3 regions of the Pseudomonas sp. DF5 genome follow, and region 1 is predicted to be linked to each of the others. Evidence: predicted binding sites of a transcription regulator. Region 1 holds the regulator's gene; each other region holds the start of a gene.
The links. The regulator sigma-54, encoded in region 1, starts transcription at its own class of promoters, with help from an activator protein. The targets are predictions, from matches to a motif close to ANTGGCATNNANNTTGCTNT.
Positions count from the first base shown of each region.

Region 2: a site for sigma-54 is predicted at 1,373-1,392, ahead of AC30D7_RS27470 (circularly permuted type 2 ATP-grasp protein). Genes of this name have one in related genera too.
Region 3: a site for sigma-54 is predicted at 1,235-1,254, ahead of AC30D7_RS13125 (pilin). Genes of this name have one in related genera too.

Region 1 is NZ_JBYVYM010000008.1:25,388-27,643, reverse strand. Features, by position in the region: gene AC30D7_RS09500 (RNA polymerase factor sigma-54) at 100-1,593, shown strand; gene hpf (ribosome hibernation-promoting factor, HPF/YfiA family) at 1,668-1,976, shown strand; gene ptsN (PTS IIA-like nitrogen regulatory protein PtsN) at 1,989-2,256, shown strand, end outside.
Region 2 is NZ_JBYVYM010000042.1:15,796-18,051, forward strand. Features, by position in the region: gene AC30D7_RS27470 (circularly permuted type 2 ATP-grasp protein) at 1-1,340, opposite strand, end outside; gene AC30D7_RS27475 (ribonuclease E inhibitor RraB) at 1,748-2,089, opposite strand.
Region 3 is NZ_JBYVYM010000012.1:38,870-41,125, reverse strand. Features, by position in the region: gene pilB (type IV-A pilus assembly ATPase PilB) at 1-1,074, opposite strand, end outside; gene AC30D7_RS13125 (pilin) at 1,301-1,717, shown strand; gene AC30D7_RS13120 (BON domain-containing protein) at 2,039-2,256, shown strand, end outside.

The DNA of each region.
Region 1 (2,256 bases):
ACTTCAGTTTCAGGCATATAATTTGCTTATGTTTGGCGCTTCGGCGCCCTGTAGTGGATGGCGCATGTGCGCCGGCGAATAAGGTGTTAAGCCCCTGCCATGAAACCATCGCTAGTCTTGAGAATGGGCCAGCAGCTGACGATGACACCGCAGCTGCAACAGGCCATCCGCCTGCTCCAATTGTCGACCCTGGACCTGCAACAGGAAATCCAGGAGGCCCTGGAGTCCAATCCGATGCTCGAACGCCAGGAAGAAGGCGACGACTTCGATAACGCCGACCCCTTGGCCGACAACACCGAACAAAAACCCAACGCCGACATTCAGGAGCCCTCCTACCAGGAAACCGCCCCGACAGTGGATAACCTTGAGGAAGGCGACTGGAACGAGCGCATTCCCAACGAACTGCCTGTCGATACCGCCTGGGAAGACGTCTACCAGACCAGTGCCAGCAGCCTGCCGAGCAACGATGACGACGAGTGGGACTTCACCACCCGTACATCGGCCGGCGAAAGCCTGCAAAGCCATTTGCTCTGGCAACTGAACCTGGCGCCGATGTCCGACACCGATCGCCTGATCGCCGTGACCCTGATCGATTGCATCAATAATCAGGGCTATCTGGACGAAACCCTCGAGGAAATCCTCGATGCCTTCGATCCGGAACTGGATATCGAACTGGACGAAATCGAAGCCGTCCTGCACCGCATTCAGCAATTCGAACCTGCCGGCATCGGCGCCCGCAATCTTGGTGAATGCCTGCTGCTGCAACTGCGCCAACTGCCCGCCAAGACCCCTTGGCTGGCCGAGGCGAAACGCCTGGTCACCGATTACATCGACCTGCTCGGCAGCCGCGACTACAGCCAGCTGATGCGCCGCATGAAGCTCAAGGAAGATGAACTGCGCCAGGTGATCGAACTGGTCCAGAGCCTCAACCCGCGCCCAGGTTCGCAAATCGAGTCTACCGAAGCCGAATACGTCGTTCCCGACGTGATCGTGCGCAAGGACAACGAGCGCTGGCTGGTGGAATTGAACCAGGAGTCGGTGCCACGCCTGCGAGTCAACGCCCAATACGCCGGCTTCGTACGCCGCGCCGATACCAGCGCCGATAACACCTTCATGCGTAATCAGTTGCAGGAGGCTCGCTGGTTCATCAAGAGCCTGCAAAGCCGCAACGAAACCCTGATGAAAGTCGCCACCCAGATCGTCGAGCATCAACGCGGCTTCCTGGAGTACGGCGACGAGGCCATGAAGCCGTTGGTGCTGCATGACATCGCCGAAGCGGTGGGCATGCACGAATCGACGATTTCACGGGTAACCACGCAAAAATTCATGCATACCCCACGGGGCATCTATGAACTGAAATACTTTTTTTCCAGCCACGTCAGCACCTCCGAAGGCGGTGAATGCTCGTCCACGGCGATCCGCGCGATCATCAAAAAACTGGTTGCCGCGGAAAATCAGAAAAAGCCGTTGAGTGACAGCAAGATCGCTGGTTTACTGGAGGCACAAGGCATTCAGGTGGCTCGCCGCACCGTCGCCAAGTACCGCGAATCCCTCGGGATCGCGCCTTCGAGCGAACGTAAGCGGTTGATGTAGAGCCACGCCACAGCGTTCCAGTGGTAGATCATCTGATCTACCGCTTTATGCACTGGCAACGAAGGAGAAGCTGTATGCAAGTCAACATCAGTGGACACCAACTGGAAGTGACCGAACCTCTTCGCACCTACATCGGCGAAAAACTCGAACGATTAGAGAGGCATTTCGACAAGATCACCAACGTGCAGGTCACGATGACGGTCGAGAAGCTCAAGCAGAAAATCGAAGCCACGCTGCATATTCCCGGCAATGAAGTGGTCGCTAACGCGGAACATACCGATATGTACGCAGCGATCGACGCACTGACCGACAAGCTGGATAAACAACTCAAAAAGCATAAGGAAAAGACCCAGAGCCTCCTCCAGGGCGCGACCGGTCGTTGACACTCCCAACCCATGATCCGACTTGAAAGCATCCTGACCCCCGGCCGTTCCCTGGTGAACGTGCCGGGCGGCAGTAAAAAGAAAGCCCTCGAGCAAATTGCCAACCTCATCCATCGCGAAGTGCCGGATCTGGCCATGCAGGATGTCTTCGAGAGTCTGGTCGCCCGTGAAAAACTCGGTTCCACCGGTTTTGGCAACGGTATCGCCATCCCCCACTGCCGTCTCAAGGGCTGCGAATCGCCCATCAGTGCCTTGATGCACCTGGACGCACCCATCGATT
Region 2 (2,256 bases), on a different contig from region 1:
CGCAAGGCGACACGGGTCAAACCGCCGGGCACAACCCGGGTTTCGCGACCAGACAATACGAACGGACGCAGGTCGATGTGGCGCGGAGCGATGCCGTTTTCGACAAAGGTCGGACAGGTCGACAACGATAACGTCGGTTGCGCGATGTACGCGTGGGGCTTGGCTTTGATCCGCTCGCGGAAAGACTCGATTTCCGCCGCCGTCGCCGCCGGCCCCACCAGCATTCCGTAACCACCGGAGCCTTGGGTTTCCTTGACCACCAGCTCCGGAAGGTTGGCCAGCACGTGGGACAATTCAGAAGGATTACGACACTGCCACGTCGGCACGTTCTTCAGGATCGGCTCTTCATCGAGGTAGAAACGAATCATGTCCGTGACGAAGGGATACACCGACTTGTCGTCCGCGACCCCGGTGCCGATGGCATTCGCCAGCACCACATTGCCGGAGCGGTAAGACGACAGCAGCCCTGGAACGCCAAGCATCGAATCGGGGTTGAACGCCAGTGGATCGAGGAACGCATCATCGAGGCGACGGTAGATCACGTCGACCGCTTTCGGCCCGTCCGTGGTGCGCATGAACACCTTGTCGTCGCGCACGAACAGGTCGGCGCCTTCCACCAGTTCAACGCCCATTTCCCGAGCGAGGAACGCATGCTCGAAAAACGCACTGTTGAAACGCCCCGGCGTCAGCACCACCACGCTCGGGTTGTCGATCGGGCTGGAGCTTTTCAGGGTGTCGAGCAACAGATTCGGGTAGTGGTCGATCGGAGCGATGCGCTGGGCCGCGAACAACTCGGGGAACAGGCGCATCATCATTTTGCGGTCTTCGAGCATGTAGCTCACGCCGCTGGGGGTACGCAGGTTGTCTTCAAGCACGTAGTACGTGCCGTCGCCATCGCGCACCAGGTCGACGCCGGAAATGTGCGAATAGATATCGCGGTGCAGATCCAGCCCCTGCATCGCCAACTGGTATTGCTCGTTGGCCAGCACTTGCTCGGCCGGGATGATGCCGGCCTTGATGATGCGCTGCTCGTGATAGAGGTCGGCAAGGAACATGTTCAATGCCTTGACCCGCTGAATGCAGCCGCGTTCGACGACCCGCCATTCACTGGCGGGGATGCTGCGGGGAATGGTGTCGAAGGGAATCAGGCGCTCTGTCCCCTGCTCATCACCATAGAGCGTGAAGGTAATCCCGGCGCGATGAAATAACAGATCGGCCTCGCGTCGCCGTTGTGCCAAAAGCTCGTCAGGCGTTTCGGCCAGCCAACGGGCAAACTCCCGATAATGCGGGCGGACCTGGCCGCCGGCATCGTACATCTCGTCAAAATAGGTGCGGATCATGCCGTACTCCTTGTCACCCGGACATCCAGGCCTTCGCAAGGCCCGTGCCATCGGCAGAAACGCTTTGATATCAACCAGTTGGATAATGCTGCCGCACGCACCGCACCAATCCTGTGCGGTAATTGCCCCACCCTGATCGCCCCCGCTTCATGGCGAAGCAATGCTGTCGCCTATCAGCAGCATAGTCAGAGTTGATTTCACTGCTCGGGAGGGAGATGCGGATAATCCGTGCATTCGCTGGAAAAATGACCGGACTTCCCTTTTAGCCGCCTGATCAGGCGGTTTTTTTTAGCCTGTTTGAAATGTTGTGAAATAAAAGCAAGGTCAAAAAACACTTTCCAAACCCACAAACGAAAACGGCCGACCCGAAGGTCAGCCGTTGCTGAGTATTGTTGCTGTTCATAAGCTTATGCGAGTAGCCCTCGTATCTCCTGTTTGACGCCCCATCCCTCGATGATGCCGCCCAGAGGCTCGACCACCGCCTCGAAGTTCTGCTCAAAGTCGCCGATCCCGTCGTAAGTGGCGTACATCACTTTGCTCAGTTCCAGAGACCACGCGCCATCGTCACGCACGCTGATCTGGGCATTCAAGGATTCACCACAAAAATGACCCGCCGCCCTGCGTGCCCGCTCCTCGTCCGGGAAAATGGCGTAGAACTCGATGGGATGGAATCGTGAAAAGTCGAAACCGCCTTCTTTCATGCGGCGCAGCACGCTGCTGCTGATGTCTTCTTGATAGGCTGTGCTCATGAAACGTCCCCCTCAGACTGATGGATAGACTTTCCGTATTCCCTGCACTTTCAATCGATTGATGAAAGCGATACGACAACAGAGGTTGCCGCCGGGAAACAAGCATGTAGCTGACAAGACCAGACCTTAGCGAGTCATTCGCTGATCTCGGTTGCAGAGTAGCCTCA
Region 3 (2,256 bases), on a different contig from region 1:
CTCCACCGGGTCTTCGGCGGTGGAGATGTTGATGTCGACGGTGTTGAGGATGTTCAGCCCGGTATAGAGCGACACGGTCTTGCCCGAGCCGGTGGGCCCGGTCACCAGAATCATCCCTTGTGGCTGCTTGAGGGCGGCCATGTACAGGTCTTTCTGCTCGGGCTCGTAGCCGAGGGCATCGATGCCCATTTGCGCACTGGACGGATCGAGGATCCGGATCACCACTTTTTCGCCCCACAGGGTCGGCAGGGTGTTGACCCGGAAGTCGATGGACTTGCTCTTGGACAGGCGCATCTTGATTCGTCCGTCCTGGGGTTTGCGCCGCTCGGAGATGTCGAGACTGGCCATGACTTTGAGCCGGGAAGCAATGCGGTTGGCCAGCTGCGTCGGTGGCTTGGCGACCTCATGCAGGATGCCATCGGTGCGCATCCGCACGCGGTAGGTTTTTTCGTAGGGCTCGAAATGCAGGTCGGAAGACCCGCTCTTGATCGCATCGAGCAACATCTTGTGGACGAAGCGCACTACGGGCGCGTCATCGGTGTCCTGCCCTGGGATCGAATCCTGTTTCTGATCATCGACCGATTCGATGTCCAGCCCGTCGAGGTCGACATCAGCCATATCCTCCAGACCGGTGGAGTGGTGGTCGAAGAATTTTTCGATGGCGTCACTGAGTTTGTCTTCCTCCACCAGAATGGCTTCAGTGTTCAGCCCGGTGCTGAACTGGATGTCATTGATGGCTTGATGATTGCTCGGGTCGGAAATCCCCACGAACAGTTTGTTGCCACGCCGCCAGAGGGGCAGGGCGTGGTGCTGGCGGATCAGCTTCTCGCTGACCAGGCCGTGGGGCTGGGTGTCCTTGTCCAGGCAATTGAGGTCCAGCAGGGCCATGCCGAAATGTTCCGAAGCTACCTCGGCGACCTGCCAGCTTTTGAGCAGTTTGTTCTGTACCAGGTAGCTGACCAGCGAGACTCGATCGCGTTGGGCTTGCTGATAAGCCTGTTGCGCACTTTGATCAGTGATCAGATCGGCCAGCACCAATTGCTTGGCCAGACCGCTAAGGGCAATGTCATTCATTGGGATTCCGGACGCAGGCGGTTAATGACTTATAGCCTAGTCAAGCAGTGGAACCAAACCAGCCGAGGTGAGGTGACAAAAAGTGTCAGAAACTGCGGATCCTGGGAGCAGGAAAGGTCTTTTTCGTGATCCCGAGCCCAGTCTGCAGGGGCGCATACGACTTGGCATGACCTGTGCTGTACCCTGTACAGATCATGAGATTTCGACTCATGCATGGAGCCTGTCTATGAAAAATCAAAATGGTTTTACCCTGATCGAACTGCTGATCGTGGTGGCGATCATCGGGATTCTGGCGACGTTTGCGTTGCCGCAGTATTCGAAGTACCAATCACGGGCGAAGGTCACCGCTGCGCTTGCGGAAATCTCGGCACTGAAGGTGCCTTTCGAAGACATTATGAATCAGGGTACCGATCCTACCCTCGCTTTGATCGGCGGTACGGCGACTACAGGTAACTGCACGATTACGGCATCGGGTACCACCGCTACCGGTGTGGGCACTATTGCCTGCACGATCCTCAATGCTCCAGGGCCTGTGCTCAGCAAAACCATTACGCTTTCGCGTACCCTCGCCGGTGGCTGGACATGTGGCACCACGGTTGCGCCGGAGTACAGTCCAAAAGGCTGCACCGCCAGCGGCACCTGATTCACTTTGCCAGGCATACCCAGTGCTCCGCCTCTCACGAAGCGGGGCATTTTTTATGGGGCATTTTGGAGGGCGTCGGATAATCAGGAAAGCTCCGACAATTCATGGCTTTAGGCTTGCGCTAAAACCCGCAAGTTGCATGTCGATAATTTTGTACTCATGCATTTTGCATGATTTCGAAAATTGTCATTGTTATTAAGTTATTGATTTGTATGTATTTATTTTTTATCGAGCAGTTGGCATAGCGTTCGCACTGTCTCTGGTAACCCTGCTGACAAGACGACACGCAGCAGATTTTCCAGAAGAACAGGAGTTACTCGTATGAAGAAGTTCGCTATCGCTGCCGCTACTGCTACCGCGCTGACCCTGACGATGGCCAACGCTGCATTCGCCCAGACCAGCCAAACCACCCATGCTCCCATGACGCTGGCCGCCGGTGAAGTGACCAAAGCCAAGGAAGCTACTTCCGATACCTGGATCACGACCAAAGTCAAAGCAGATCTGGTGACCGAAAAAGGCATTCCAGGCACTGATATCAA